3 regions of the Labrenzia sp. 5N genome follow, and region 2 is predicted to be linked to each of the others. Evidence: riboswitches for the same ligand, from Rfam matches in the RefSeq annotation. Region 2 holds a riboswitch; each other region holds the start of a gene.
The links. Region 2 has a riboswitch for cobalamin ahead of HEP89_RS18115 (energy-coupling factor ABC transporter permease). Riboswitches for the same ligand answer to the same signal wherever they lie in the genome.

Region 1: linked by a shared signal. The riboswitch ahead of HEP89_RS18990 (hypothetical protein) and the one ahead of HEP89_RS18115 (energy-coupling factor ABC transporter permease) in region 2 are both predicted to bind cobalamin.
Region 3: linked by a shared signal. The riboswitch ahead of cobU (bifunctional adenosylcobinamide kinase/adenosylcobinamide-phosphate guanylyltransferase) and the one ahead of HEP89_RS18115 (energy-coupling factor ABC transporter permease) in region 2 are both predicted to bind cobalamin.

Annotation. Positions count from the first base shown of each region.
Region 1 is NZ_JAAZTM010000017.1:85,051-95,510, reverse strand. It holds gene HEP89_RS19020 (MFS transporter) at 1-108, shown strand, start outside; gene HEP89_RS19015 (hypothetical protein) at 144-734, opposite strand; gene HEP89_RS19010 (iron ABC transporter permease) at 888-1,949, opposite strand; gene HEP89_RS19005 (ABC transporter substrate-binding protein) at 2,003-2,938, opposite strand; gene HEP89_RS19000 (ABC transporter ATP-binding protein) at 2,956-3,729, opposite strand; gene HEP89_RS18995 (DUF1636 family protein) at 3,726-4,130, opposite strand; gene HEP89_RS18990 (hypothetical protein) at 4,120-4,398, opposite strand; cobalamin riboswitch at 4,505-4,718, opposite strand; gene HEP89_RS18985 (S9 family peptidase) at 4,862-6,946, shown strand; gene HEP89_RS18980 (hypothetical protein) at 7,151-7,549, shown strand; gene HEP89_RS18975 (LysR family transcriptional regulator) at 7,554-8,480, opposite strand; gene HEP89_RS18970 (putative quinol monooxygenase) at 8,580-8,888, shown strand; gene HEP89_RS18965 (DUF2798 domain-containing protein) at 8,895-9,113, shown strand; gene HEP89_RS18960 (RidA family protein) at 9,131-9,505, shown strand; gene HEP89_RS18955 (GNAT family N-acetyltransferase) at 9,701-10,192, opposite strand; gene HEP89_RS18950 (cytochrome c) at 10,221-10,460, opposite strand, start outside.
Region 2 is NZ_JAAZTM010000016.1:479,068-489,527, reverse strand. It holds gene HEP89_RS18130 (AraC family transcriptional regulator) at 1-43, opposite strand, end outside; gene HEP89_RS18125 (hypothetical protein) at 227-598, shown strand; gene HEP89_RS18120 (YHS domain-containing (seleno)protein) at 781-1,266, shown strand; gene HEP89_RS18115 (energy-coupling factor ABC transporter permease) at 1,357-2,034, opposite strand; cobalamin riboswitch at 2,088-2,299, opposite strand; gene HEP89_RS18110 (hypothetical protein) at 2,624-2,857, shown strand; gene aroQ (gamma subclass chorismate mutase AroQ) at 2,908-3,432, shown strand; gene HEP89_RS18100 (EAL domain-containing protein) at 3,468-5,570, opposite strand; gene HEP89_RS18095 (hypothetical protein) at 6,062-6,217, shown strand; gene HEP89_RS18090 (class I SAM-dependent methyltransferase) at 6,312-7,112, shown strand; gene HEP89_RS18085 (MFS transporter) at 7,122-8,543, opposite strand; gene HEP89_RS18080 (Rrf2 family transcriptional regulator) at 8,675-9,115, shown strand; gene HEP89_RS18075 (NADP-dependent isocitrate dehydrogenase) at 9,339-10,460, shown strand, end outside.
Region 3 is NZ_JAAZTM010000020.1:447,141-457,600, reverse strand. It holds gene HEP89_RS22625 (N-acetylmuramic acid 6-phosphate etherase) at 1-337, opposite strand, end outside; gene HEP89_RS22620 (GntR family transcriptional regulator) at 543-1,304, shown strand; gene HEP89_RS22615 (SIS domain-containing protein) at 1,310-2,350, shown strand; gene nagA (N-acetylglucosamine-6-phosphate deacetylase) at 2,347-3,501, shown strand; gene HEP89_RS22605 (cupin-like domain-containing protein) at 3,568-4,476, opposite strand; tRNA gene HEP89_RS22600 (tRNA-Asn) at 4,841-4,916, opposite strand; cobalamin riboswitch at 5,251-5,469, shown strand; gene cobU (bifunctional adenosylcobinamide kinase/adenosylcobinamide-phosphate guanylyltransferase) at 5,502-6,053, shown strand; gene cobW (cobalamin biosynthesis protein CobW) at 6,050-7,174, shown strand; gene cobN (cobaltochelatase subunit CobN) at 7,209-10,460, shown strand, end outside.

The DNA of each region.
Region 1 (10,460 bases), on a different contig from region 2:
TACCAGGCCGCGTTCCTGAACGGTATCGCCTGGAACTTCCTCAACATGGCAGTGATGATCTTCATCTTCATGCGCGGCAAGATGAGGCCGACGGGCGCAGCGGCTTAAGACTGTGGTTTCGATCAACGGCCAGAGGACGCCAGTTACTTCAGAACGCTGAAGTTGCTGGTGATCAACCAGATCTGCGACAGCAGGACAACGCTGACGAGACCGATGTGATAAGCGGACTTGCGGATCCTCGTCGCGGCCAGCACCAGCACGATCATCACGATCTGACGCACCAGATACGCGGTTCCAAGATCGTTGAAGTAATCGATCCCCTTCAGACGCGAGTCCACGATGTCGAGCACGAACATCAGGGCAAGCAAGCCGTAGATCCAGGTCTGCCTGGCGTGAAAATAATCCTTGTAGCTGGCGTATTCGCCCATCTTGTCCGGATAAAGCACGGCGGTAATAAAAAAGTAGAGTGCGGCAAAGGCGATGACGAACAGATAGCTTTCGAACGTCCAGACCTGAATGCGGCCAAGTGCGAATTCGAACCACCAGAAGTGAACGACGGACAAAAGCATGAACAACGACCACCCAAGGTGCACGCTGTAGATCTCTTCGCGTTGGGGATGCTGAACATACCGCGCGAGGCCATTGAGCAGCCGCGCAACACCCAGCCCGATCACCATGCCGATGATGATCCGGATGTGTGTGAATTCCGCAAGATTGGTGGGAAGTTTGTCCATGTGGGTCCGTTTTGGTCTCGATAAAGCAACACTATACGAATGCTGCCTGATGGAAACCGTCGAGATCTACCACAACGAACCTTGAGCCTCGCTCTGACCAGCGACCGTTCAACCAGGCCCGGTTGAACGGCCGGCAGCGGACCATGCGAGGTTCTAGTGTGCCTGACCCGTGCGGGAGCGCAGGAGGAGCACGAAGAAAATGCCGCCAATCAGCCCGGTGACAATGCCGATTGGCATATCCTCGGGGGACAGGAGCGTTCGTGCGATGATATCCGCCCAGATCAGGAAGATTGCGCCAAGCATCATTGATGCCGGCAGAACCCGGCTATAATTGCCCCCTACCAGAAAGCGGGCAATATGCGGCACCATCAGCCCGACAAAGCCGATGATGCCTGAAAAGGCGACCATCACACCGGTGATCAGAGCTCCCAGCACAAACACCGTGAGACGGAAACGGGCCACCGGAATGCCGAGCGTCGACGCTGTTTCATCGCCGATGGTCATCGCATTGAGATCGGCAGACCGCAGCAGAAAATACGGCGCCACCAGCAGCAGAATGCCAAGCGGAAACGGCAGTTGAGCCCATTGGGCAAGACCGAGACCACCCAGCATCCAGAAGACAACCGTATGCGTTGCCCTCGGATCGCCCAGGAAAATCAGGATATTGGCGATCGCCATGATGATGAAGGACACGGCCACACCGGCCAGCACCAGCCGGTCGGCACTGGTTGCAGATGCAAACCGTGTCACCCCGAGTACAAGAAAAGTTGCCGCCAATGCCCCGGCGAATGCCATCAGTGGAACGGTCATCAATCCCAGAAACAGGCCTGTATGCAACAGGGCAAGAATGGCGCCAGCCGCTGCACCGGACGAAATGCCGAGCAGATGCGGATCGGCCAGTGGATTGCGCGTGACGGATTGCAGGGCTGCGCCAACAACGGCCAGACCTGCACCGACAAACCCGGCCAGCAGCGCCCGCGGAAACCGGATCTCCCAGACGATAGCCTCCCGGCCCTTGGACCAGTCAATCGCGAACAGATCCGGCATCACACCGTTGGCCAGGATCTTGAAGACAGTGCCGCCCGGGATCGCCACCGCACCCGCACCGATGGCGGCTACAATGGAAATAGCCAGCACCAGCACACCGGCCAGAAGCAATATCCCATTCCCCCGCAACCGGCGCAGGCCAGCGCTTTTGTCCGTGAGCACGCTCATGCGGGCCCATCGTTTCTGCCTGCAACGGCAGTTCGAAGCATCTTCTGCAAGGCTCACTCTCCCCAGAACGCTTCGGTGAGCTTTCCGATGGCCTTGAGGTTCCGCGGCCCCGGGGTTGCCTCGACATAGTCCAGGACGACAAACCGGTCGTTCTTGACGGCTGCAATATTGGCCAGGGCGGGATTGTGTTTCATGAAGTCGCGTTTCTGGTCAGCCGTCACTTCGCCGTAGTTGACGATCACAACCATGTCCGGGTCTTTTTCCACCACGGTTTCCCAGTCGACGGTCGCCCAGCTCTTTTCAAAATCGTCCATCACGTTGACGCCGCCGGCTGCCTCGATAAGCGCTGTCGGCATGGCATACCGTCCGGCAGTGAAGGGCTTGTCCTCACCGCTGTCGTAGACAAAGACCCGCAGCGGCTCTTCACCAGCAGGCACCGTTGCCGCGATCCGGTCCAGCTCCAGCTTGTAGGCCGCAACAAGATCGTGGGCTGTATCTTCGACACCGAAGATCTTTCCGAGGTTGAGGAGGTCGTTATAGAGATCCTGCAGAGACGCCTTCGGCTTGTCGCCGATATGAATACAGGATTCGGTCAGCTCGTAGACCTTGATGCCGAACGGCTCCAGCGTTTCAGGCGTCACTTCACCGCCCACCTTCATGCCGTAATTCCAGCCGGCGAAGAAGAAATCGGCGTCGGCCCCGATCAGCACTTCCTTGCTCGGATATTTCGACGCGAGTTCGGGAAGTTCGGCAACGCCCTCACGCATCTCCGCGTCCAGCGTCTTCCAGCCTGAAATGCCGGTATATCCAACCATGCGGTCGCGCAGGCCAAGTACCAGCATCATCTCGGTCAGGTTGACGTCATTCGAAACAGCTGCTTTGGGCGGCGTGTCGAAGGTCACCGTGCGGTTGCAGCTTTCCACACTCGTCTGCGCAAATGCCGGAACAGACAGAAAGGTGAGCGCGAGGCCCAGGGCAAATTTTTTCATTTTAAGTCTCCAGAAATTCAAAGATGGAAGGTCAGGTAGCGTTCGCGGCTGGCAGACAGTTGCTCCAGTCGGACCTGTACCGAATAGGCTTGCTCAATGTTGCCGGGGGTCAGCACCGTCTCCGGCATTCCCTGGGCAACCAGTCGGCCCTCATGCAACAGCAAGACCTTGTCGCAGACACGGCTTGCCAGGTTGAGGTCGTGCAGGCTGGTGACAATGGTAATGTCCAGATCGGCAATCAGCTCGACGATCTCGAGCTGATGACGGATATCCAGATGGTTCGTCGGCTCATCCAGCACCAGAAGCCTTGGTTCTTGCGCCAGCGCCCGGGCCACCATCACCCGTTGCCTTTCCCCCCCGGACAATGTGCCGAAGGCTCTTTTGGCATAGGACAGCAGATCCATTTTCCCGAGACAGTCATCGACGATCTCGGCGTCCCGCTTGCCTGCGCCGGCAATACCGTTTGCATGGGGACGCCGGCCGAGTGTGACGATCTCGCGCACGGTCAAGGCAAAATCGGTCGGCTGCTCCTGAAGCACGGCGGCGATCGTTTTGGCGGCCTCTCTGGCACTGATGTGCCAGAGATCCGTGCCATCCAGAAGGATTTCACCCGTTTTCGGTTTCAGGAAACGATAGAGCAGCCGCAACAGGGTGGATTTGCCGGCACCATTGGCGCCGGCAATTCCAAGAACCTCACCGGCAGGCAGATCGAAGCTGAGCGGATGCAAAATGGTTTTGCCCTGCCCCGTCTTCCAGCTGACCTCCCGGACAAACAGATCGACCCCCGTCATGAGAACGCCGTCCCGTCTTCTTCCGAAACGATCATCGCTGCCGGAAGCCGGCCTTGCGATGCGCTCCAGCGCTTGCCGTGGCTTTCCTCGGTCACCTCGCATCCATTTTCAATCTGGCGATACCGATTGGCGTAGTCGACAAGGTCATCGATGTCCGTATCGTCCTCAATGTCCCCAAAGAGGTAGATCGCCTTGTCGGTGGCCTTGAATGCCAACGTGCAAGGTCTCGAACAGCTCTCCATGTCGGCTGTTCCACTGATTTCGAATTCGTCTCCAACCACAGGCACTGCCTGTGCCATTGCACTTTTCAGCTTGCAGATCAGCCCATATCCGGGATGGCAAGTCTGCCCATTGTGACGACAGGTCGTGCAGACAAATATCTTGTGCGGATCATTGCTCATGACGCGCCTCCACGGCTTCTGCCAGTGAACCGACAGGAGGCTGCGGAAAAGCAAAGGCATTGCTTTCCTCGTTGCACTGGGCACGGCCGGATCGGGTACGTTTGGAACAATCATCATGTAATGTTATTACATTACCTATATTCTCGCTGACAACAGATTTTTGCAGCCCATCGGGAACCATCGCGCGTGCTGCGCGCGTCGCCAGCGGATCAGCCTCGGTCAGGAGGTTAGCAAGTCTTGAGAATTCAGCAGAAAATTTCCGGTTCATATCGCCCTCCGCGATTTCGCGGGGCAGTCAGGAACCGAATGTGCAACTTTGCCGGCAGGTGCCGATTGGCCATGTCACTCACTCCTCCGGGGCACCCCGCCCGGGTTAAGGTTTAAGGTGAAATGGCAGGTCTCCTGACTTGCGGGTCATTGCTTGCCTGATCCTTCCCGGGGTCTCCCCAGTGGCGCTTTCAGGTTTGCTCACCGCTCACAGTTGCGGGGGCAGTCACGGATTTGCAGCCTTTCGGGCTCGTCGCACCGTGTTCCCTTTTAATCCCGGTCCGGAGTTCGGAGTCGGGAACCATCTCTTCCTAAGTGCGCGAACGCCTAAAAAATGTCAAAGACTTTTGCGGGTCGCTGCTCTTGTCTGAAAGCACGACAGGATTGCCTGGAAGCGGAAACACCCAGCCGCCTCGGCAGTATTGACCCTTGCCTTCAAGGCTCAAAAATCTTACCTCCGATCCATGAAACAGGACGCCCTTCCCCCGCGCGCCGCAGCGCGCCCCCTCACCCTTGAGACCCACGGCATTACCCGCCAGGACGACTTCGCCTGGCTGAGGGCGGACAACTGGCAGGAGGTCATGAAGGACCCGTCCGTGCTGGATGCCGACATCCGCAGCTATCTGGAAGCGGAAAATGCCTATCACGAAGCGCAGATGGCACCGACGAAGACTCTGCAGGAGAAGCTTTTTGCGGAGATGCGCGGCCGCATCAAGGAAGACGACAGCTCGGTTCCGGCGCCCGACGGGCCTTTCGCTTACGGCCTCAAGTATGAAACCGGCGGCCAGCAACCGGTTTTCTTTCGCACCCCGCGTGACGGCGGCGCGGAAACGGTTCTTCTCCATGGCGACAAGGAAGCAGAAGGAACGGCATATTTCCGGATCGGCGGCGTCAGCCAGTCGACGGATCACGCGCTCATCGCCTGGGCCTATGACGACAAGGGCTCGGAATATTATTCACTGAAGCTGCGCGACGCCCAGTCTGCCAAGGATTTCGACTACGCCATCGAGGACACGGGCGGCGGCGGCGTCTTCTCGGAAGACAGCCGCTATGTGTTCTACGTTCGCCTCGACGCCAACCACCGGCCCTCGAAACTCTTCCGTCACGAAGTCGGTTCCGACCCGGCGAGCGACGTTCTCGTCTACGAGGAAAAGGATGCCGGCTTCTTCATGGGCGTCGGCAAGACCCAGTCCGGCGACACCATCGTCATCGACATTCATGATCACGAGACGTCCGAAGTCTGGATGATCCCGGCCACCGACCCGACCGCCGAACCGGTGCTTGTCGCAGAGCGCGAGACCGGTATCGAGTATTCCATCGACGATCACGGCGACACACTCTACATCCTGACCAACGCAGGCGGCGCCGAGGACTTCAAGATCGTCACTGCGCCGAAAGGCAATCCCGGCCGCGAAAACTGGTCCGATCTTGTGCCCCACAAGGCAGGATGCCTGATCCTGTCGCATTGCGTCTACAAGTCCTTCATGACGCGGCTGGAGCGCGAAGACGGCTTGCCGCGCATCGTGATCCGCCGGCTTGCAGACAACATCGAGCACTCCATCGCCTTCGACGAGGAAGCCTATTCGCTCGGCCTTGGCGGCGGCTACGAGTTCGACACGAGCACGATCCGCTTCACCTATTCCTCGATGACAACGCCATCGCAGACCTTCGACTACAATGTCGAGACCCGCGAGCGTATTCTGCGCAAGGAACAGGAAGTGCCTTCCGGCCATGATGCGGACGATTATGTCACCCGCCGGTTGATGGCTCCCGCAGCCGACGGCGAAACCGTGCCGGTGTCTGTGCTCTACCGGAAGGACACCAGGCTCGATGGCTCCGCACCTCTGCTGCTTTACGGGTATGGTTCCTACGGCATCACCATTCCGGCGAGCTTCAACACCAACTGCCTGTCGCTGGTCGACCGGGGGTTCGTCTACGCCATCGCCCATATTCGCGGCGGCAAGGACAAGGGCTTCCACTGGTACAAGGATGGGCGGCGCGAGAACAAGAAGAATACCTTCACCGACTTCATAGCCGCGGCAGACCATCTTGTTGCGGAAAACTTCACATCGCACGACCGTATCGTCGCTCAGGGCGGCTCGGCCGGCGGCATGCTGATGGGTGCGATTGCCAATCTGGCACCGGAAAAATTCGGCGGCATCATTGCCGAAGTTCCGTTTGTCGACGTTCTGTCGACTATGCTGGACGATACGCTGCCGCTCACGCCGCCGGAATGGCCCGAGTGGGGCAACCCCATCACGGACAAGGCAGCCTACGATTACATCGCGTCCTACTCTCCCTATGACAACGTTGAGGCAAAGGCCTATCCGGCCATCCTGGCGGTAGGCGGATTGACCGATCCGCGCGTAACCTACTGGGAGCCGGCCAAATGGGTTGCCAAGCTGCGGGCAACCGGCACAGGTGACAAGCTGCTGATGTTGAAAACCAACATGGAAGCCGGTCATGGCGGCGCTTCCGGCCGTTTCGACCGGCTGAAGGAAGTCGCCGAAACCCAAGCCTTTGCCCTTTTGGTGACCGACAAGGCCTGACACCTCGTCAGACCCGAGGATTTTCCGGGCGTGCGGAGCAGTTCGCACGCCCGGGAACCTAAATTCCTTTCACACGCCCTTGCGGGTACCACCCGAGCGAACGTGACTTGATTTTGACCAAGTCTTCGGCTCATGTGAGAGTTGTTGCAAATCAATCAATTGAACGGTCCTGGACCGTACCGATGCTGTTCACTGGAGCCCGTGATGACCTGCTACCGCACACTTCCGCACCGCCTTGCTGATGGGCTGAAAAAGGTGTTGCGCCTGGTACCGGTCATGGCCGCCACGCTGAGCCTTGCCGCATGCCAGTCCTACGACACGACCGGCGGCAATGTGGTGGAAACGCTGCTGTTCTCCCCCACCTTCACCAAGAACCGGCAGGACATTCCCAGCACCTACAACACAGCTTATGACTGCCGCACCTTTACCGGCAGCGGCTGGAAAGGCATTGCCGGTGGCAAGGTCTTCAATTTCAGCCAGAAATACATCATTTCCCAGGCCGGTTGCTTCAAGACTCAAGGCGAATGCAACGCATGGCTTGCGGTCATGTCCAGCTACATCGATCAGCCGCGCTACATCCGCTGCAATCCCTACACTGCGTAGGACATCAAGCGGATCTTGCAGGATCACGCTGGACGACAGTCCCCTGAAACACGGGAAGCGCTGCCATGAACGGTTCCATGTAATCAAGCAGGCAGCGCGCCCGGGCATTGAGCAGCCGCCCGGTGGGCCATACCGCAAAGATATCCCGTTGCTGCCCTTGCCAGTCTGCGAGCACAGGTGTGAGGCGGCCTGAAATCAGGTCATCGGAAATCTCGCTCACAGGCAACAGAGCGAGCCCGTGACCATCGCCGGCCAGTTGCCGGGCAAGACTGATGTCATCGACAACGACACGCGCATCGACAGGCACGGTCTCGCGGCAGCCCGTTTCCCGATTTGTCAGTTGCCATTGCGGAAGCGTGGACACCCGCACCACCTTGTGCCGGCCGATCTGGTCCGGATTTTCCGGGGCACCCGCCTGTTGAAGATAAGCAGGCGCCGCAACGAGAACCGTTGCCACCACCCCGAGACGCTTCTGGTAAAGCCGCTCATCGGTCTGGGGTCCGGCTCGGAGGGCAATATCGACCCTGTGTTCCAGCAGATCCTTGTTCTCGTTGCTGAGCGTCAGCGTCAGCTGGATCTCCGGAAAGGTCTTGAGAAAATCCGACCACATGGGCTGCAGGATGCCGATGGAAATATTGGTGGGCGCCGCCACCTTCAACGCTCCCCGAAGACCGTGCAGATCGGTGCTTAGCCCGTCCAATGTCGTCTCAGCGTTTTGAACCAGGTCGGCAAAGGCCTCGAAATACGCTTCACCCGCCACCGTCAGATCGAACTTCCGCGCGGAGCGGAAGACCAACTGCGTGCCTATGGTTTCCTCCAGCTTCGCCAGGCGCCGGGTCACCGTTGCCGCAGGCAATCCGAGATGCGCAGCAGCCTTTGCCAGGCTTCGATTACGCGCGATATGAACGAACAAGGCGATGTCGTCGAGCATGATTTCATTTTCAAAATTTAAACTCTCATTATTCGATATAGATTGATATTAGAGAAATCAATAAGTCTGTCTTCGTCCTTAAACGCAACGGAGACACTCATGGGCAATTACTTCATCAGCGCTGGTATCGAACTGCAACAGGGTGCGGAGCGGACCAGGGCAGAGACGGAACTGCGCCGACTTGTGGCTGAAACCCAACACGAACCCGGCTGCAATTTCTTTGAAATCCGGCAGAACCTGCAGGATCCCGACAAGTTCACCCTCTGGGAAAGCTGGACAGACAAGGACGCCCTGGCCGCCCATTTCGAAATGCCGCACACCAAGGCCTATCTCGCGCAGAACCTGACACAGGTCAGCTACATTGAAGAACTGGGCGAAATCGGCACCAGCGAAGCGATCAAAAGGTAGGCGACCATGAAGAACCGATTGATCGCGACGTTCCTGATGTCGCTGGGTCTGTCGCTCTTGATGTCGTGCTGGGTCACATTCCTGAACCTCGGCTGGAGCGACAGGTTCTTCTGGCAATGGATGAATGCCTTTCGCCTGGCATGGCCCGCCGCTGCCGTCATCGCCTTCTTTCTTGGCCCGCCCGTGCAAAGGGCAACACTGTTCCTTTCAGCCCGCCTGCCGTAATCAGAAAAGGAAAAATAATGCCTCTTGCTCGACAGAATTTCGAGGAACTGGGCCTGCCCGCCGGCCCCTATACTCACGCCGTTCGGCATGGACAGACGGTCTATACATCCGGTTTCACAGCTTTCGGCACACCTGCTCAGGCCGATTCGGCCGGCCCGCAAATCAGGGCGGTGTTCGCTCAGCTGAACACGATCGCTGCCTACTACGGAAGATCACTGAAAGATCTGGTGAAAGTAACCGTGTTCGTCACCGGCATGACCGACTTGCCGGAAATCCGGTCAGCCCTTGCAGAACTCTATGAAAATGAGGTTCCTGCTAGCTCGCTGGTCTGTGTTGCCGCACTGTTTCACCCACAGCTGAGGGTCGAAGTTGAAGCGATCATTGCAACCTGATCGATGAACGACTTGCAACCGGATTGAGAAATACGTATTATCCCTTAGTTGAATAGCAATGGACCGGCTCTACAACTTTCTGGAGATACGCGTTCCAATTTCTCGAATAACTGTGCACGGGCAAAACGACCCAATAATAAAAAGCGAAACTTGACCACCTGCTCGCAGGTGGTTTTGTTTGAAAGCGTCAGTTGTTTACCCGTTCAGTTGCTTTCTGAAGAAAACCGTCTCCAGGATCGGCGTATCGTAATAGGCGCCAACTTGCTCAAACCCTGCGGCTTCATAGAGCTTGATGGCACCCGTCATGCTTGGCAGCGTGTCCAGCAGCATCTCCCGGTAGCCGGCGGCAACCGCCGCTGCGATTACAGCCTCCACCAGCGCACCACCAACACCCTTGCCGCGTCCGTCCGGCAGGACGTAAAGCCGCTTCATTTCACACGCACCGTCTTTTCCGAACGCCCGCAGGCCAACACAACCGAGAACCGAGCCCTCCTCATCCTTCGCCAGGAAAAGCGCCCCGGACGGCGGCGCGTATTTCCCCGGCAGACCTGCAAGCTCTTCTTCAAAGCCCTGGTAGGAAAGGTCGATGCCGAGCCAGTCGACATAGGCCCGAAACAGGTGCCGGATCGGCGCCAGGTCGCTTTCGGTTGAAACGGGTACGATCGAAATTTGCTGCGATTGAATCATGGAATGACAAAATATCCGCGTGATGTCGTCAGTTGGCTGTCGGCGCAACGGGCGGGATGGCTTTCAGGTAGGCGGCGATCGCTTCACGATCACTGGCAGGAAGCTTGGCCATGTTTTCCTGAACATGCACCATTTCACCACCGACGGAATCGTATTCAGGCGTGAAGCCGCTTTCCAGATAATAGGCAATATCGCTTGCGCTCCAACTGCCGAAACCACCATCAACCGGCGTAATGTCCGGAATACGGCCTTCTCCTGTGGGAGCCGG
Region 2 (10,460 bases):
GCTTCAAGGCATCCAGGATCTGGGTCAGGGCGTCATGTTTCATGAAAGGCCGGTTCCGGTTGAAGTCTCATTCCCGCATTTTTGCCTCAACACCGCAAAGCGCAAGGCTCCCGGACGATTGGTCAATTTTCAGGGACTTTCGTGCATGGATGGAACCGAAGTCGACCAACATCTTTGGGCTCGTGGGCAATCCGCCCGCAGGAAACCAACCTGGAGCACCTGAAAGATGTCTGTTCGCTTCGTCACCAAGACCATGCACGCCTATCTCGATTATCCCGTCGCGATCGGCCTTATTGCCCTGCCCGTATTCCTTGATCTCGGCCAATCCAACCCGATCGCCTTCTGGCTATCCTTCCTGACAGGCTTTGCGGCCCTGGCCCTGACGATCCTGACGGATCACCAGACCGGCATCATCCGCATTCTGCCCTATTCGGTTCATCTGGCGGTCGATTTTGCCGTCGGCATCGTGTTCCTGGCAGCTCCCTTCGCACTCGGCTTCACCGGCCTCGACTTCGCCTATTACCTGGTCAACGCCATTGCCGTTCTGACAGTGGTCAGCCTTGCCAAACCGCAGGAAACGGTTGCACAGGCCGCTTGACAGCCCCCGTCAACGCACAATGACACCGGCCCTCACGCCGGTGTCTTTTTTTGAACTGCAATCCGGACGATCTGCAAATCCTCGGGAACTTACGAACATGGAGACGCCTGAGCTTCGGACGCAAGGTAGAGGCACCGGAGCAAATCCGGCCTTCAACCTTCATACCCTTTCAGGAGTAGAACATGTCCTTGATGAAATCCGCCATTGCCGCAACGCTGCTGTCTCTTGCCGCTCTCTCTGCCCCGGCAATGGCCGCGGACGAATACAACACCTCCAGCGGCCTGACGGCCGCCGGCAGCCCGCTCGGTCTTCATGGTGTCGATCCCGTGGCCTTTGTCAGCCTGGGCAACCGGATTGACGGAACCGCGCAATATACGGCCGTCCACGACGGTGTTGCCTATTACTTCGCATCCCAGGAAGCCATGGATGCCTTCACCGCGCATCCGGATCAGTACCTGCCGCAAAACGGCGGCTTCTGCACCTTCGGTGTTTCAGTCGGCAAGAAGTTCGACGGCGATCCGCAGTTCGCAGCTGTTGTGGACGGCAAGCTTTATCTGTTCCTGAACGAGGCCATCTTCCGCGAGTTCCAGAAAGACCAGTCCGGCACGATCACCAAGGCGGAAGCCAACTGGAAGAAGATCCGCTCCACCGAGGCAACGAAGCTCTGATTGTTCGTTGTCAAGGCGTCGGAACGACAAACAAAAAGGGCGGCCCCAGGGCCGCCCTTCGTCACTTGATTTCGGCAAAAGCCCGAAGACTTAAGCCGCGTTGTGCAGCCGATTTTCGAAAGCAAGGTTCCGGGTCAGCGGCGCCAGGGTCTTGGCAGCGGCCAGAACAGCCAGGTCAGCCAGCGGCTCGCCCAGGATCACCAGCATATAGGCAAAGCCGAAGGAACCGACGGAAGCCATGTTCTCGGCACCGAAGCCCTGGCCGTAGAATGCCCAGAAAGCAACCCAGCCAACGATACCAGCCTGGAACGTGGTGGAAAGAGCCAGTGCCTGAACGTAGGAAACGTCAACATAGGCGGTCTTTTCCGGAATGATGCGGTTTGCCAGCATGCTGACAGCCCACAGCGGCACGAGCAGCGTGGTGACGTTGATGCCGTACTGCGGCAGGTCGAAAGGAGCAACCAGCGTCCCCTGGAGCAGAAGGCCTGCAGCGAGGCCGATTGCTGCCGGACCAGCGCCGAACATCAGGAACAGGGTGGAGCCCAGGATAAAGTGCACTTCGGAAACACCGACCGGGTAATGCGGCAGGATTTCGAAGAAGCAGAATACGGCAACCGTCGTGATGACGGAACGGACGGCAAGGCTGAGCACGCCGCTTTTGCGGATTGTGTCGAGAGCCATTTTGCCCAGAAGGCCGAAGGAAGCAGCCGCGGTGCCGTAGCTGAGTACGATTTTGGCACCGTCGACGATGCCCGGTTCGATATGCATGTCATTTCTCCTTTGCGCACCCTCCGTGCGCGAGCAGATGGTGTGAACCGGCCCCGATGGGACCGCTGGATGGCAGGTTTCCTGGCTCGCGAGTCTCTGCGCTGCCCGCCTTCCCGGATCGCTCCAGTGGCTTGAAGGGCTTTGCTCGTCGCATACAGTTGCGGGGGCAGCCACGGTATTGGTCCCTGTTGGGTACGCCTCACCGTGTTCCCATTTCATCCGCCCTTACGCTTGTTCGGGCGAAACCATCGCATCGTCTAGATTTGCAAGGATTGGCGATATTCTGCAAGCGAATTTTCGCCATATTCGGTCTGAATGCGACATTGCACCGAAATTTTGCCGCCTGAAGACCGCCACCGAAATCAGCCGGATCAGCATCACCGACAAGCTTCAGATCTCAAAACACTTCTTCAGGAAATTGCGTCAGCCACCTGAAAATTCTGAACTTTGCAGAATCCAATCAAAGATGAAAATCAAAACCTTTGTTTATTAAACTTTTCTGTATTTAGGGTAATTGTGATTTTTACTTGCAGAAACCCTAACGAAAGATAACCTCACTCGAATACAAAGCACATCATGAGAGTTTGCAATGCCCTTTACCAAATTGGGAACGCTTATCGCTGGTGTCGTCTTTTTCCTTGGCTGCATTCAGCTGGCACTTCTGGCCGGCGTTACTCTTGGAGCAGTCACTGAACCAAGACCGGGTTTTTTCCTTGGCAATCTGACACGCGAACAGGCGCTCGACAGCGGACTATTGAAGATCATGGCCGCCGTCGCATTCGGCGTGATCACCGAGATTAGTCGCTCGGTTGAAAAGAAGTAGACCACAACCAAAGACTTGCCGCAGGCGGTGACCTGTGAAAGTCTTCGACCATGTTGAAATCGATCCCCCTGACCGCTCTTGCGGTATCTCTTCTTGCTTCCACCGTCACTCCTGGCTGGGCGGCACCTGACAAGCTTTTCGGCGCCATCAACGAACGTCTGTCGTTCATGCAGTCGGTTGCAGCCTGGAAAGCGGATAACGACAAACCTGTCGAGGATCTGCCGAGGGAAAAGGTGGTGCTGGATGCTGCCCGCGAAAAGGCAGTCGAAAACGGCCTGTCGGCTGACAATGTCACCTTGTTTTTCCAGGCGCAGATCGATGCGGCCAAGGACATTCAAACCTGCTGGATCGAACGCTGGGAGAGCGGTGAAGCTCGTCCGCAGAACGTACCCGACCTGATCAAGGATGTCCGTCCGGAGCTGTTGCGCCTCGGCAACGAGATCCTGACGCTACTCGCAGAAAGCCCCGTCGAAGCCTCTGACCAGCAGGCCTTCACGGAGGCGCTGACCGTGGAATGCCTGTCCGACGGTTCGAAGAGCGCTCTGTTTGAAGGTCTGGTCGACGTACACGACTAGACACATACGGCCATCAGGACATCCCTCATCGGAGTTCAGGAGGCTGCCTGCCTCCAGGGCTCGGCCGCATTCGCCTCTTCTTCCCGCTTCATGACCATTCGCGAGAACTCGCCGAACGGCACTGCCGGGCTCCACAAGTAGCCCTGGCCGAGCGTCCCGCCCCACAGATTGATGTAATCCATCTGCAACTGGGTCTCGACCCCTTCGGAAACTGTGTTGAGATTGAGCTGCCTCGCCAGCATCAGGATCAGCTCGACGATGGTCCGTCGATCCTCGCAATTGGCAATGTCCATGATGAAGGACCGGTCGATCTTCAGCGTGTCGAACGGCATGCTTGCGAGACTGTGCAGCGAGGAATAGCCGGTGCCGAAGTCGTCGATTGCAAATTTGACGCCTTCTTTCTTGATCGGCAGGATCTGATCCAGAAGGTTCTGCGAATAGTCGACAAGACTCGATTCCGTCACTTCCAGTTCCAGCTTCTCCGTCGAGAACCCGCTCTCGCCAATGATCCCGAGCATTCTGCCGGTAAATCCCTTCGCCTGCAGCTGCGCCGGCGCAACGTTCACGGCGACAGATACATCGATATTCTGCCGGTGCAGGGATTTCATGTCGGAGAGCGCGGATGCCAGCACGAATTCTCCGATCGGAACGATCAGACCGCATTCTTCTGCCACGGGAATGAACTTGTAGGGCGGTACGGATCCGAGTTCGGCATCGTTCCAGCGCAGCAGCGCTTCTGAACCGACAATCTTGCCGGACGAAATGTCGACCTTCGGCTGGTAGTGAACGGATAGCGTGCGGTCTCTCAGCGCGCTTTGCAGCCTGTGCCGGATCTGTTCGCGCTCGGTCATCCGTTCGCGAATGATATCGTTGTAGGCGATCGACTGAGCCCTGCCGGCACCCTTTGCTTCATACATGGCCATGTTGGCGTTTCGCAGAACTTCCTCGGCCGTTGTACCGTGCTCCGGGTATCTCGCGATCCCCGCGCTGACGGTCAGCGAAAGGGAAAGCCGGCCAATTCTGTAGGCCCCACCCAGCCGCTCGACCATCGTTCTGGACAACTTGGCAAGCGTCTGCAGATCATCGACGCCGGGTAACAGTACGACGAATTCGTCGCCGGAAAACCGGGCAACGCAGGGGGGTTTTAACGTCAGTGGCTTGGCCAGCTCGTCGACCAGGACGGCCAACCGGTTGCCGACCAGCCGCAACAGCTTGTCGCCTACGGCATGTCCGTGCATGTCGTTGATCAGTTTGAAGCGGTCCAGTCCGATGTAAAGAACGCTGCCCGTTTCCTTGGGTCGCAGATCGATCAGCGTCATCGCGACATTGTCCAGCTTGGCCCTGTTGGGCAAACCGGTAATGCGATCGGTGTAGGCGAGTTCCTCGATCCGCAGAATATTCTCGCGCAGCTTGACCATCATTCCGCGGAACGCGGTTTGCAGGTCACCCACCTCGCCTGGTGCATCAGTTTCCAGATTGCAGTCGAGGTAACCGGCTGCGGCCTCATTCGCTGCCTGCGTGACGCGGCTGACACCTGCCGTCGCCCGGTACATCAGGGCAGCAATCACCGGAACGAAGGCAAGAAGAAGAACCGCCAGGATCAACACCACCTGAACAATCTTTTCCCTCAGAACGCCCGCAAGCTCGTGCTTCGAAATGCGCACCAGCACAGACCCCACCACTTCCCCGCTGCGGGAAACCGGCAGGATGTATTCGATCGTGTCGACGGTTTCCGAATACTGAGCCTTGCCCGACTGCGCGACATTCAGGGCGCCTTCATTGAACTGCACGGCACTCGAAGGTTCTGCGGAGGTAAAATCGCTGGCGAACTCCTGACCGAAACGGCTATAGGCCTTGGCTGCGATAATGTATTTGTCGCCCGCAATCGCATTCAAAAGCCGCTCGACTTCACCATAGTTCTTGTTGGCGATTTCGCGCGCCGCGATATTGGTGACAAACAGCGCCTTGTCGTGAGCAGTCCGAGCAAGGCGTTCCTCGATCTTGTCCGTCTGGGTCAGATAATCGATGCCGATCAGAACCAGCGAAAAAGCCAGCAATCCGAACACGCCATAAAGCGTTGCCCGCACAAAGACGCGCTTGAACAGCGCGTTTCCTCTTGATCGAACGGTTTCGAGCACGAAACAAGCCCTTTCGGTCCATTGCGTTGCGCGGGTCGAAGTGCGACCCGATACCAGCAGTGTTTCGGCAGCCGCCTCAACAAATTCTGAACCTGAAAGAGGAAACACGACCCTATTCTGGAACTATTGAACCTACGAGCATCTATTTCTTTCACACCGGCCAAATTGCTCGTCAAATTTTCCTAGGCACTACTGAATTCACGAGAAACCCTGTCCGCGTAGAATTACCAAGCCTGACCGGCATCTACGGAAGATTTGAATCGATCACACTCTCAACTTGGCCCGATTTCTGTACCGAAACGTGCGATTTTCAACCAACACCCCAAATCGACGCGCGTCTGAGCAGCTTCTGAACATACTGTTCTTGACGTTGTCGGTTCGTGGGCAATTTTCGTGGTTTGTTGTCGAGCAAGGGCAACTATAAATAGTTTTTGCTTTACCGGGACAGGATTCGACATATTGGCAAGGGCGCAGTGCAGGCGCAGCCCTACGTGGACACCTGGATTGCAGAAGCCCAGCTGCCGCGCGGTGAACCTGGTGCGGCCTTCAATCGCCAGATCGAAGTGCGCCGGTTCGCCGGCCGGTCAGGATCTGACCTGCAGCTCTCGAATGTCCTGCCCCATCTCATCAGTTTTCTCGCGATTTAGGTCCGGCGCTAGATAGATTGCCGTTGTCCAAATTCACTTTCAAAGGCACTATTTTCGTATCTGGAATATCAATCCTGGGCGGGAGGCCAAGGACATGTCCGGCAATGCGAAACACGATTCCTGGAGTGCAGGTCGCAGTTACGATCACTACATGGGCAGATGGAGCCGATTGATCGCAAGAGAGTTCGTGTCCTGGCTCAACGCGCCTGCTGATGCAGACTGGGCGGACATAGGGAGCGGCACCGGAGTCTTGACCGAAACCATACTCGATATGGCCAAGCCAAAATCGGTTGTCGGTCTCGATCTTTCGGAAGGCTTCGTGATGCATGCGCGGGAAGCGATCACCGACGCGAGAGCCCGCTTTGAAGTCGGGTCTGCACAGGACCTGCCGCTTCCCGACAACTCCGTTGACGTATCAACGTCAGCCCTCGCGCTCAACTTCGTTCCGGACAAGCTGCAGGCACTTGCCGAGTTGCGTCGCATTACCCGCCCTGGCGGAACAATATCCTTCTATGTCTGGGACTACCCGGGAGGTGGCATGGGCTTCATTGACGCCTTCTGGAAAGCAGCCGCTTCAATCGACCCCGCAGCCGAAGAACTTGATGAGGCGCTTCGGTTTCCCTTTTGCACTCCGGACGGGCTCCGCCAACTTTGCACTGAAGCCCGGTTGCCGGGTGCCAGTGTTCACACCCTTGAAGTCGACACCGTGTTTCCGGGGATTGAAGAATTCTGGCATCCGTTCACGCTCGGGGCCGGGCCCGCACCCGGCTATTGCATGAACCTGCCACGGGAAAAACGTGATGAGCTGAAGGCAAAGCTCCAGGGTCAACTCGATACCGGCGGAGAAATCCGCTTGCCTGCACGCGCCTTTGCTGTCCGCTACCAGCAGCCGTGAACACGCAGTTCATCCAGAGCGGAATTTACAGGCAAGACCAACGGCAAGCACAGCAAGCGCGAAACACGAACTCGCCGGATAGAGCAACGCTGCAGCCGCAGCATCCCGGTACAGAGCCTCACTACGACCAACAGCCAGAACCTGGAAGAAGATCTGGCCCTGCACCGCGATACCAAGCGCCATGCCGATCTGCTGGAAGGCCTGGAGAACACCGGACCCCGCTCCGGCATCCGGTCCGGAAACCCGCGACAACACGAGCTGGAACAATGCTGGAATCATCGTTCCGGTACCAAGTCCGACAATCAGGAATGGCACCACCAGCAGGCTTGCCGATAGTCCATCGGAAACAAGCAGGCGCACCGCCACCAGACCGCAGAAGACCGCCAGCATGGCAAGGCTGATCCTTGCCGCCTGAAAGCGGGTTCCGAAGCGGCCTGTCATCGCGGACGCAAGGATGACACCAACCGGATGCGGCGCCAGGATGAGCCCGGCTGTCATGGGCGATAGTCCAAGGCCCGCCTGCAGGAAGAGCGCCATCATGAAGAACATGCCTGCAAGACCGGAAAAGAACAGCGCGACAAACGCGACGCCCGCAACAAAAACGCGGTCCCCTGTCAGAAGCACCGGCAGAAGCTGCGCCTGGCCGAGGCGAGCCTTCTGAACCTGCAGCCGGTAGAACAGGAAAGCCAGTACTGCGCTTAGCCCCATCAAGGCAAAACACCAGAACGGCCAGCCGAATTGCCTGCCTTCCACAAGCGGAAACACCAGCGCCAGCACCGCGAGGGCAAAAAGAAACGTTCCGGACCAATCCGGCATCACCCGGCTCTCGTTTTCGATATGCGGCAGAAAGCGAAGAGCGCCGGCCAGCGAGATCAACCCGACAGGCAGATTGATCAGGAAGATCGGCCGCCAGCCCAGCCCGAAGATATCGGCCGCCACAATTGCCCCGCCCACCAGCGGCCCCGCCACGGCCCCAAGTGCGCTGATGGAGCCGAACAGGCCGATGGCCTTGCCTTTTTCCTCTGCCGGAAAGATCACGTGAACAATGGCGAGTACCTGCGGCACCATCATCGCCGCGCAAAGCCCCTGCAGGCCGCGGGCGGTAATCAGGGTGCCTATATCGGGCGCCAGTCCGCATGCCAGGGAACTGGCGGTAAACCCGGCGACACCCCAGCGGAAGACCCGACCCCTGCCGACCACGTCTCCAAACCGGCCGAAAGGCAGCAAACCGGCGGCAAATGCCAGCACATAGACAACCAGCACCCATTCCAACTGGGTGTCCGTGGCGCCAAGTCCTTGGCGGATGGACGGCAGCGCCAGATTGACCACCGACACATCGAGAATATTCATGAACATGGCAAGGTAGAGCGCGGCGAGCGCGGCCCAGCGATTGCGCCTCTCCCTGGTCGCACCGTCAAACAAAAGGGACATTCAGAACTCCTGGCAAGGCGTGAACTCGATTTTGTTACTTATAAAGTTACATATTCACACACGTCAATCTCTTGTGCCTTGAATTGTCACGTAATCGAATCCGGCATAAGGTTTTCCAAACGGAGATTTCCATGCGAACCGACAGCCGATTGCCGCGCGTGCTTCACGTGCTCCTGCATCTGGACCAGACTGAAGACCCGGTGACGTCCGACCAGATCGGGAAGATGCTCAACACCAACCCTTCCCTGGTCCGGCGCACCATGGCGGGGCTGCGGGAAGCGGGTTTCGTCGGGGCCACCAAGGGTCATGGCGGCGGTTGGGTGCTGGCCAAGAGCCTGGACAGCATCTCGCTGGCCGAGGTCTATGCCGCCCTCGGCTCACCGCAGCTTTTTGCCGTCGGTCAATCCGCCGACGCCCCCACCTGCCTTTTGGAACAGGCCGCCAACCGGGCAACTTCAGCCGCGCTGAAGGCGGCACGCGAAACATTTCAGGAGAAGCTTGGGCAGGTCACGGTGGCCGATCTGGTACGGCCGCATGCGCAGGAAATCCGGGAGCATCAGGAAAAACTTTAGGTCCGAAATTTAGTCGCAAACCTTGGGCAATCTTCGGAGCACCTGTGAAGACATCCATTAAAGAACCTTCTTCGAGGCATGGTCCGGGGCAAACTGAACAGCCCCCTTGCCTCGCGGCGCAACATTGTATACAAGCGCACACAATAGAAATCAGGTACAACTCGCACCATTCAGATTTCCGTTTCACCGTCCCATTTTCCAGACCCGCGAGGCAATGCGTCCCATGGCAAAGATCAAAGTCGACAATCCGGTCGTCGAGCTCGACGGCGACGAGATGACCCGGATCATCTGGGCCTTTATCAAGGACAAGCTGATCCACCCCTATCTCGACATCGACCTGCTCTACTTCGATCTGTCGATCCAGAAACGCGACGAAACCGACGACCAGATCACGGTCGATGCGGCCAACGCCATCAAGGAACATGGCGTCGGCGTCAAATGCGCCACCATCACACCGGATGAAGCGCGGGTTGAGGAATTCGGCCTGAAGCGCATGTACCGTTCGCCCAACGGCACGATCCGCAACATCCTTGGCGGTGTCATCTTCCGTGAGCCGATCATCATGCAGAACGTGCCGCGCCTCGTGCCGGGCTGGACCCAGCCGATCATCGTCGGCCGCCATGCCTTTGGCGACCAGTATCGCGCCACCGACTTCCGCTTCCCCGGCAAGGGCAAGCTGACCATCACCTTCACCGGCGAAGACGGCCAGGTGATCGAACACGAAGTCTATGACGCGCCGTCCGCCGGCGTTGCCATGGCGATGTACAATCTCGACGACTCGATCCGCGATTTTGCCCGCGCTTCGCTGAACTACGCGCTCAACAGGAAGGTGCCCTGCTACCTCTCCACCAAGAACACGATCCTGAAAGCCTATGATGGCCGCTTCAAGGACCTGTTCCAGGAAATCTACGAAGCCGAATTCAAGGACCAGTACGCCGAAGCCGGCATCTGGTACGAACACCGGCTGATCGACGACATGGTCGCCTCCGCGCTGAAATGGTCGGGCGGTTACGTCTGGGCCTGCAAGAACTACGACGGTGACGTCCAGTCCGACACGGTTGCCCAGGGTTTCGGCTCGCTCGGCCTGATGACATCCGTCCTGATGACACCGGACGGCAAGACCGTGGAAGCGGAAGCAGCCCACGGCACGGTCACCCGCCACTATCGCCAGCACCAGAAGGGCGAGAGCACCTCGACCAACTCCATCGCCTCGATCTTCGCCTGGACCCGCGGGCTCGCGCACAGGGCCAAGCTCGACAACAATCAGGAGCTTGCCCGTTTCGCCCAGACGCTGGAAAAGGTCTGTATCGACACGGTGGAAGCCGGCTACATGACGAAGGACCTT
Region 3 (10,460 bases), on a different contig from region 2:
CCTCATATGTGCCGGCAAGGTGAAGCAGGTTTGCAGCCCCTCCGGCATAGAGCATGCGCATGCGCTCAACGGGAAAGCCGAACGTTCCCGGCAATTCCAGGCAATCCGCCAGGGCTGTCAGTCCGGCACTGCCGGCACCGGCATAGCCGATTTTTCCACCTGAAACAGTGACTGTCTGAAGTGCTTCGGCGGCTTTTGCAATCTCCGGGATGGCCGTTTCGGTGGCATTCAGCGCATCTTTCTGCCGTTGCAGCAGCAGCGACAGGACGTCTTCATCAGACTTTTTGGACAGGCCAATGGAAATCGGATCGCGGTCTTCGGTCGTCGGCAAATTCATGGTTCAGGAACTCGGAGGCACACCAAGTTTCGTATCGCGGAATTAAGTCTCTCAAGGCAATCACGCGCCTGGAACGTTTCCGTTTGGTGCTCCAGCAGTGGTGATGCAGGTTCGGAAATTGTTTTAACACTTGATTTTCGGTTTCGATAGAGTTTAAATTGGTATCTGAAAGGTATTATTTTCATCTCCTAAGGCGCCCCGTTTCATGACTGACTTCATTTCCTTGCTGGAAAATGGTGACTGGTTGGCGAATTCCAGCGGTCCCCGATACCTGCAGCTGCGGCGGCGCATTCAGCAGGCTATTGACGACGGCGTGCTGAAGGAGAATGAGCCGCTTCCGTCTGAACGCGAGATTGCCTCCATTACGGATCTGTCCCGTGTGACGGTGCGCAAGGCAGTTGCCGGGCTTGTTGAGGATCAGGTCGTTGTCCAGAAGCGCGGCAGCGGATCCTTCGTTGCGCCCAAGGTGCATAAAGTTGAACAGCGCCTTTCCAGCCTGACGTCCTTTTCCGAGGATATGGCACGCCGTGGTCTTTCCGCCAGCAGCGAGTGGCTGCGCCGCGGACTGTTTCCAGCGTCGCCCGAAGAAATGTTCACGCTCGGTCTCACGTCAGGACAGCGCGTTGCCCGTGTCGACAGGCTTCGCAAGGCAGACGGCACCCCGATGGCAATCGAGCGTGCCTCCCTTTCCGAGAGCGTCCTGCCTCACCCGGAGCGGGTCACCACGTCTCTTTATGCCATCCTACGCACGGCCGGCTTGCAGCCTGTTCGCGCTATCCAGCGCATTTCAGCCCGCAATCTTGAGCCTATCGATGCCGACATTCTCGGTGTGCCAGCTGGGTCTGCCGGGCTGAAAATAGAACGTGTGTCCTATCTCGCCTCCGGAAATGTCGTCGAATTCACCCGTTCCGTTTACCGCGGCGATGCATATGACTTCATCGCCGAACTTCAGATTTCGGAAGACTAATCCTGATGATTGAAGCAAGTACCATGGCCACGCCGACGCACATGCGCCGGGAAATCGAAGAAATCCCGAAGGCTGCGCGCCGTCTGTTGGCCGATGGACACCCGTTGATCCGCGACATTGCAAAGAAGGCAGGCGCGCCGGTGTTCCTGGCAAGCGTCGCTCGCGGTTCTTCTGACCACGCCGCAACGTTTCTCAAGTATGCCTCGGAGATCTACCTTGGTCTTGCCATGGCCTCTCTCGGCCCATCCGTTTCCTCGGTTTATGGCGGCAAGGTCAAGCTGGGCCAGGCACTTGTGATTGCAATTTCCCAATCCGGCGCCAGCCCGGACAGTCTCTCGGTTGTGGAAAGTGCAACCGAGCAGGGGGCTTTCACGGTAGGGTTTACCAACACGTCGGGAAGTGAACTGGCAAAGCTTTCCAGCGCCGCGATCGATATTTGCGCAGGTCCTGAGCGTAGCGTCGCGGCGACCAAGACCTTCGTCAATTCCGTCTTGGCGGGCCTGCTGCTTTTGGCGGAAATCGGAGCTGACAAGGAACTGCTCGACGCGTTGGCTGCCTTGCCGGAGCAATTTGAAAAAGCAATCGACAAGGACTGGCGCGCGCTTGCCAAGCCGATCGAGCAGCGGGGTTCGCTTTATGTCATTGGACGCGGACCTGGTCTGGCAATCGCAAATGAAGCTGCGCTGAAATTCAAGGAAACCTGCCAGATCCATGCGGAGGCTTATTCGTCCGCCGAGGTAATGCACGGTCCTGTCTCGATCGTCGAAAACGGATACCCGATCCTGGCACTTGGTGTACGCGATGCAGCCGAAGAGGGACTTGCCCAGGCTGCGGATCGCATGGTGGACCAGGGTGGAAGTGTTTTTGCAACGACCGACAAGGTGGAGCGGGCGGAAAAGCTGGCTTTCCAGGCAACCGGGCATCCATTGACAGATGCCTTGGTGCAGATTGTTTCTTTCTACGCCTTCATCGAATGGTTTGCACGGCAACGCGGTTTCAATCCGGACGTTCCCAAGCACCTGAAGAAAGTCACTCAGACCGTATGACCTCCACAACCGCCTACCTCTGCAGCCGGGTTTTCGATGGCGAGAAAATCCATGCGAATGCTGCCCTGCTTGTCGAAGATGGCAAGGTGGCCGGCCTTCTTTCGGCCGATCAGGTTCCAGTTGGCGTAGAGACTGTCGATCTTGGTGACGGCATTCTCGCACCGGGATTGATCGATCTGCAGGTCAATGGCGGCGGTGGCTTGATGCTGGGGGATGCGGAAACAGTCGACGATATCGAACGTATTTGCGCCGCCCATGTAAGCCTCGGGACAACAGCCCTGACACCGACTTTGATTACGGACACGCCCGACGTGACGCGCAAAGTCGTTGATCTGGGAATTGCCGCATGGTCGCGGGGCGTGAAGGGGTTTCATGGTCTGCATCTCGAAGGGCCGCATCTGTTTGCGGGGCGCAAGGGGGCCCATGACCCGAATCTGATCCGGCCTCTGAACCGCGAAGACATGGCGCTTTACCTGCGCGCGGCGCGGGAATTGCCAAGCCTCATCATGACTGTGGCACCGGAAACGGTGCCGCCAGAACAGATGCGGGAATTGGCTGATGCGGGAATTCACGTCAGTCTTGGCCACAGCGGAGCCACATACCGGCAGTGCAAGACAGCGGCTGAAGCGGGTGCTTCGATGGTCACCCATCTTTTTAACGCCATGAGCCCGTTGCAACACCGCGAACCCGGCCTTGTGGGCGCCGCGCTCGATCTGGGCGCGCTCAACGTGGGCATCATTGCTGATGGTGTCCATGTCGACCCGGTCGCGATGCGGGTTGCGCTCAAGTCAAAGACTGGCCCGGGCAGGATCTTTATCGTTACCGACGCCATGTCCCAGACCGGCACCGATGTTACGTCCTTCTTTCTCGGAGGTCGGGAAATCTTTCGCCGCGATGGCACATTGACCCTCGAAGACGGCACGCTTGCCGGCGCCGATATAGATTTGCCGGCGTCCTTGAAGTTTCTCACCGGTACACTCGAGCTTCCGGTCGAAGCTGCTCTTGCAATGGCGACCAGTGATCCTGCGGACGTTCTCGGGCGCCCGCTCGGTCGTTTCGAAGAAGGCTATCCGGCTGACTTCGTACAGCTTGGCAATGCCTATGAGGTCGAGGGCGTATGGATTGCGGGAGAGCAATTCTCGAATACGTAGCCCGGCATATATGCTGGTGGTCTACATACCGCACCAAACTTGAGGGATTGGCAGCGCGTTCGCCGGTTAGGTCTTGTCGACCTTTTTCAGCGTTGAGCGAACGTTTGGAAGTGTCAGCAGCGTATTCGGTATTTGCAGCAATTCCTTGAAGAACCGGCTGACCAATGCTCCGCGGCTTGGCGTATAGGGCGATGAAATGAACGATTTCAGACCCCAGCCAATACCGCCGACATTTGGAAGGGCGCGGATAGCGGTTTCGTAACAGCGCCGAACCAGCGCGGAATCACTGTTCTTGAATGAATGCAGCAGGCCGCACCGCTCCATGTCACGCTTGAATTCCTTTGAGATGACCGTAGTTTCGCGTTTCGTGAAAGTCCAATTGATGTTGATGTTCTCGTCTTCCTTGGCAACCACCCGGTGGTACCAATGGGGAGGCAGATAGAGAAGATCACCTTCCTCCAGATCGAATTTGAAGAATCGCTTGTTCCGCAGCAATCGCTCTTCGTCTTTCAGTAGAGAGAAGTTGGTGAACGGGTAGCACGGTAACGGTGTTTCGGGCGAAACCAGTACCCATTCCTTACGGCCCTTCACCTGAACTGTAATGACATTCTCGGCGTTGGTATCGTAGTGGAACTCTGTCCGGTTGTTCCTGCTGTTGATCCAGAATCTCCAGGCAACGGAATCTTGCATTATCCGATCGGACGCGAGGATCTCCTTCAGGAAATCCGGCATCTCGATATCTTGTTCGAGTACGGGGGAGCGGCTGAGGAAAAAGACACCTCTGTCGCGGACCTTTGGCAGCGTATGGAGTTCTGCTCGTAATCGGCCGGATTGCCACCTTTCCCGCGCGGGCCAGTTTTTTGCTAGTCCCTTAATCAGCAGGGGCTGTTCCTTCTCGCAGTAGGCTTCAAGAAATTCGGCATAACCTGGTGCTGCGGTTACGGTGGCAATGGTGTGTGTGTTGTCGCCGCTCATAAAAGGTACCACGCATTTGAAGATTTGCGGGTTCAGGGGCGCTGGATCTAGCCGCGATTTTCCATGATGCTCCCTTTGGAGAAATCACGATAGGAGCAACCTGGAGCTTTATCAAGAAGCGCTATTCAACAACGCAGAGCCAATGGAGGCGCGATCTTCGCTATAAACGTAGCCAGGAAATGTTGTTTAGGAAGATGGCGCGGAACGTTACTGCTGCGAAAGACGAGCTCGCGTCAAATGGCTGTCGTTTTTTGAGGCGTGCAGATTGTTGCAAGATCAAACGTGAATAAGATCAACCTGGACACTGAACGGTGTCCCAGCCTTCAGAAATGCAGCATTTGGGAGGATTAAGAAGATGTGGTGATGGCTCCCCAGGCCGGACTCGAACCAGCGACCCAGCGATTAACAGTCGCTTGCTCTACCAACTGAGCTACTGGGGATCACCACGCTCGGGGCCAGCGCGTTGCCGCCCCGTCGATGGAGATGCGTATATCAAAGGCTTGATCCGTTTGCCAAGCCCCCGAGGGCGTTTTTTTCATCAAGCCGTCATTTTTTTGATCTCAGTGTGGAAAACTCGATATATTTCAGATGGCTAGGCGTTCTGCCGTGCTTGGAAAACCCTACGTTTCGCGACGATTGGAACTCCCCGGGCAGGCTAAATCCGCTGTGCCTTTTTCTGACTTTGGCGCAAGAAGGTGTCCGTGTTGACTGCCTGGCCGATTTTCAAGGTTATTCGTCAGCAGCTTTCTGCTGCTTGTGTCGGCCTCAAGATACGTTTAGGAAGAAACCGACGGTTCCGGAAAAGGCCTTGCCTGATCCGGATGAAACGGGAATCCGGTGCGGTCTTTTTCAAGTCCAGATCCGGAGCTGCCCCCGCAACTGTGAGCGGTGAGTGGCTGTACGAAAACCACTGGCGTCCTGATGGGGCCGGGAAGGGGTACAGACCGCGCTGAGCCGCAAGCCAGGAGACCGGCCGTCACATTGTCAACCCTATGGCGCTGTCGGGCGGACGGCTGGGAGAAGGAATGACGCATTCAAACGGCGAGAGGACGACGCTGGTCCTCGGCGGTGCCCGCTCCGGAAAAAGCCGGTTCGCGGAAAAGCTTGTCCATGAAACCGGTCTGCAAAAAATCTATATCGCGACTGGTGCTGCCCACGACGACGAAATGGCCAGCCGGATCGCCGCTCATAAAGATCAACGCGGCCCGTCCTGGCTCACCGTGGAAGAACAGCTCGAACTTGCAGCGGTACTTGAAAACGAATGCAGGCAAGACCGGGTGGTACTTGTTGACTGCCTAACCCTGTGGCTGTCGAACCTGCTGTTTGCAGACAAGGACATCCCCGCCGAAACGGCACGGCTTTGCGCGGTTCTGAAGGATCTTCAGGGGCCGTGCGTTTTCGTTTCCAACGAAGTTGGTATGGGGATCGTGCCGGAGAACCATCTGTCGAGGTCGTTCCGCGATGTGCAGGGACGACTGAACCAGGATATGGCGCATAGGTGCCAACAGGTCGTCTTCGTTGCTGCGGGGCTGCCGATACTTTTGAAACCCACATCACAACCGGATATCAAATTATGACCACTTCATCCCTGCAGCCGGGCGCAAAAATTCCGGCAACGATCGTCACTGGGTTTCTCGGAGCAGGCAAGACCACGCTGATCCGCAATTTGCTTACCAATGCCAATGGCAAACGCATTGCCCTTATTGTCAACGAGTTTGGGGACATGGGCTTCGACGGTTCCCTGGTGAATGGATGCGCTGATCCCGATTGCGCCGCGGAAGAGGTGGTTGAGCTTACCAATGGCTGCATATGTTGCACCGTTGCCGACGATTTCCTGCCAACCATGGAAATGCTGCTCGCGCGGGACAATCCGCCGGAGCATATTGTAATCGAAACCTCTGGCCTGGCTCTGCCACAGCCGCTCGTTCGGGCCTTCTCCTGGCCGAGCGTCAAGCCGAAGGTAACGGTAGATGGTGTTGTCACGGTGCTGGATGCTGCTGCACTCGCAGAAGGCCGGATCGCACTTGATGAAGATGCACTTGCCGCGCAGCGTGCCGCCGACGAGGCTCTTGATCATGACAGTCCTGTTGAAGAACTCTTCCACGACCAATTGCGTTGCGCAGACCTCGTTGTTCTGAACAAGGCTGATCTCGTCTCCGAAGACGCTTTGAAGCAGGTGCATGAGAAGATCGCCGCCGATGTTCGTCCGGCGGTTCACGTGGTGACATCCGAAAAAGGCACGCTTCCGATTGAAGTTCTGCTCGGCAGAGGCTCTGCTGCTGAGGACGATATGGCTGATCGGCACGAGCATCATCACCATCATGATGACCACGACCACGACCATGACCATGACCACGATGATGATCATGATCATCACCATGACGACCATCATCACGATCATCACCATCACGATGATTTTGAAAGTCACGTGCTGGCAGTCTCGTCTTTCGCCAGCCTGAAAGATGCAGAGGCAAAGGTTCTGGAAGCCATGGCGCAAAAAGGCGTCCTGCGTATCAAGGGGGCCGTAAAAATCGAGGGCAAGGCAGCACCTGCAATGGTTCAAGCTGTCGGACCGCGTGTCGAAACCTGGTTCGCCGCCGGCGCCGAGAGCAGCGGCAGATTGGTCGTGATCGGTTTGAAGGGCCTCGACCTGACTGCGGTTCGTGGCCTGCTGGGTGAATTGACGGCTGCTGCCTGACACGCTGGATAGAAGCTGGAAATAAAGACCAAGCATGCACATTCTCGCCAGCCAGACGCGCCGGATCGATGACGGTGGGGACGCGGTCGATCTCGGCCAGTCTCCAGCCGACATTCTGTTCCTGTCCGCTGCAGACACCGAACTGGGAAGCTTTGCCGCTGCGCAATCACGGCTTGGAACAGGCCGGGCAGACCTGCGGCTCGCCAATCTCATGGCCCTGTCGCATCCCTATTCGGTCGATCTTTATGCCGAACAGACCGTCCGTGGGTCTCGGCTGATCGTTCTGCGAATTCTGGGTGGAGTGGAGTACTGGCGCTACGGCCTGGAAAGGTTTGAAGAAGAAGTCCGCGCGAATGGCATCGATCTGATTGTCATTCCAGGCGACGACAAGTGGGACGAAGAACTGACGTCTCGCTCCACCCGATCACCAGCGGAAGTGCATCGCTTCTGGCGATATTGTGTGGAAGGCGGCGCGGAGAATTACGCCAATGCCTTGAGATATGCAACGCACCTGATCGGAAAGGGAGAAGAGCCCGCGCATCCGGTGCCTCTTCCTCGCGCGGGTATCTATCTTGCTGGCAAGGCCGCCCCCGATATAGCGCAACTGAAGGCCTCCTGGCGGGATCCTGAAAGACCTGTTGCAGCGATCACTTTCTACCGTGCTCTGGTGCAAGGTGCCCAAACCGCACCACTGGATGCGTTGATCGCTGCTCTCGACAAAGCCGGCGTAAATGCACTGCCGATCTATGTTTCCAGCCTGAAGGAAGCGGAATCCGTCGCCGTTCTGGAAAGCCTGTTCGATGAGGCACCGCCTGATGTCGTGTTGAACGGTACTGCCTTCGCCGTCTCGAAGGCCGGAGCAGCCCATCAGCCGACACCGCTCGATCGACCCGGCAAGCCCGTGTTGCAGGTCGTCTTTTCGTCTTCCTCCAAAGAGGGCTGGGAAGACAGCGATCAGGGCTTGTCGATACGTGACCTCGCCATGCATGTCGTTTTGCCGGAGATTGACGGCCGGATCTTGACCCGTGCTGTCTCCTTCAAGGAAGAAGGGGTCTTCGATGAGGCCACCCAGTCGACGCCGGTTGCCTTTACGCCTGTTCCGGATCGGATCATGTTTACCGCGGCGCTTGCAGCTGCCTGGGGGAAACTCGGTCGGAAACCGGCTGCAGCCAAGAAGTCGGCCCTTATCCTGGCAAACTATCCGAACCGAGACGGGCGTCTTGCCAACGGTGTAGGGCTCGACACGCCTGCGTCATGCGTTCATTTGCTCAAGGCCATGGCCGCCGCGGGCTATGACGTCGGCAAGGTTCCAGCAAGCTCCGCCGATCTGATGGAAATCCTGACTTCGGGCGTAACCAATGCCCTGGAGGGCCGATCAGGCAAGGAAGAGTATCAGGCCTTGTCGCTTCAGGACTACGAGCGCTCCTTCGACACGTTGCCAGACGTTGTTCGGTCAGCAGTTGTTGATCGTTGGGGAGCACCGTCGGACGATCCTCATGTAACGGATGGCCATTTCCGCCTGGCCCTGCACCGGTTCGGCAATCAGGTGGTCGGTATTCAGCCGGCGCGTGGCTACAACATCGATCCGAAGGAAACCTACCACGATCCGGCATTGGTACCGCCGCACCACTATTTTGCCTTCTACATCTGGCTGCGAGAACAATTCGCTGTCGATGCCGTCATTCACCTCGGCAAACACGGCAATCTGGAATGGCTGCCCGGCAAGGCACTGGCCCTGGCTGAAAGCTGTTTTCCGGAAGCCGTTCTGGGGCCAATTCCGAACATCTACCCTTTCATCGTCAATGATCCAGGCGAGGGGGCGCAGGCCAAGCGACGGACTTCGGCCGTCATCGTCGATCACCTGACACCGCCTTTGGCCCGGGCGGAGAGCCATGGCGTCGCCGAAGAGCTGGAGACGCTGCTTGATGAGTATTATCTGGCGAGCGGCGTTGACCCGCGCCGCCTTAAGGCATTGACGCGGGACATCCTGGACACTGCTGCGCGGCATGGTCTGGACAAGGATATCGGTATTACCGAGACCATGGACGAGGAAACCCGCCTTGCGCGCCTCGACGCTCACTTGTGCGACCTGAAGGAACTGCAGATCAGGGACGGGCTGCATATTCTTGGCGAAAGTCCCGAAGGCGATCTTCTGATGGATCTGCTGGTTGCGTTGGCAAGGGTACCGCGAGGCAACAGGCCGGAACAGCAGAGCCTGCAAAGAGCCATCTCTTCGGACCTCGGTTTTGAAGGATTTGATCCACTGGATTGCGATTTTGCTGCCCCCTGGCAGCAGGGTCGACCGGAGCACCTCGCACATGTTCTGGAGGTTCCCTGGAGATCGCAAGGCGATACCGTTGAACGTATCGAGCTTCTTGCCCACGAAATCGTTGCGGGTAATCGCGGAGTGCCTGAGGCCTGGCAATCGACCCTTGCTGTTCTGGATGATCTAAACCAGGTTCTGCGACCGGCTGTAACCGGCTCCGGACACGCTGAAACAAGCGCAGTGCTGACGGCATTGGAAGGTGGGTTCGTTGCCCCCGGGCCGTCCGGCGCGCCTTCGCGTGGGCGTCCGGATGTGCTGCCCACTGGCCGGAACTTCTACTCCGTCGATGTACGTGCGGTGCCGACCGAAACCGCGTGGCGGCTCGGCTGGCAATCCGCATCTCTCATTGCAGAACGGTACTTCCAGGAAGAAGGCGAATGGCCGAAATCGCTGGTCCTGACATGTTGGGGCACTGCCAACATGCGAACCGGAGGTGACGACATTGCCCAGGCGCTGGCGCTTATAGGGGCGCGTCCAGTGTGGGAGCAGGGTTCGGGTCGTGTCACCGGGTTCAAAATTCTGAAGCTTTCAGAGCTTGGGCGACCGCGTGTCGACGTTACCTTGCGGGTTTCCGGGTTTTTCCGCGATGCCTTCCCGCATCAAATGGATCTTTTTGACAGCGCCGCCCGTGCGGTCGGTGCGCTTGAAGAACCGGACGAAGCCAATCCGATTGCCGCACGAATGCGATCGGAAAGTGCACGGCTTCAGGCTGAAGGGCTGGACAAGAACGAAGCCGAACGCAGGGCCGGGTTCCGTGTCTTTGGCTCAAAACCGGGTGCCTATGGTGCTGGTCTGCAGGCGCTGATCGACGAGAAGCTTTGGGAGGAACGTTCGGATTTTGCCGATGCCTTTCTGACATGGGGTGGTTACGCCTACGGTGGCGGTGCGGAAGGCTCCGTCGCCAGGCACGATCTCGAAACGAGGCTGAAAACCGTGGACGCAGTCCTGCACAATCAGGAC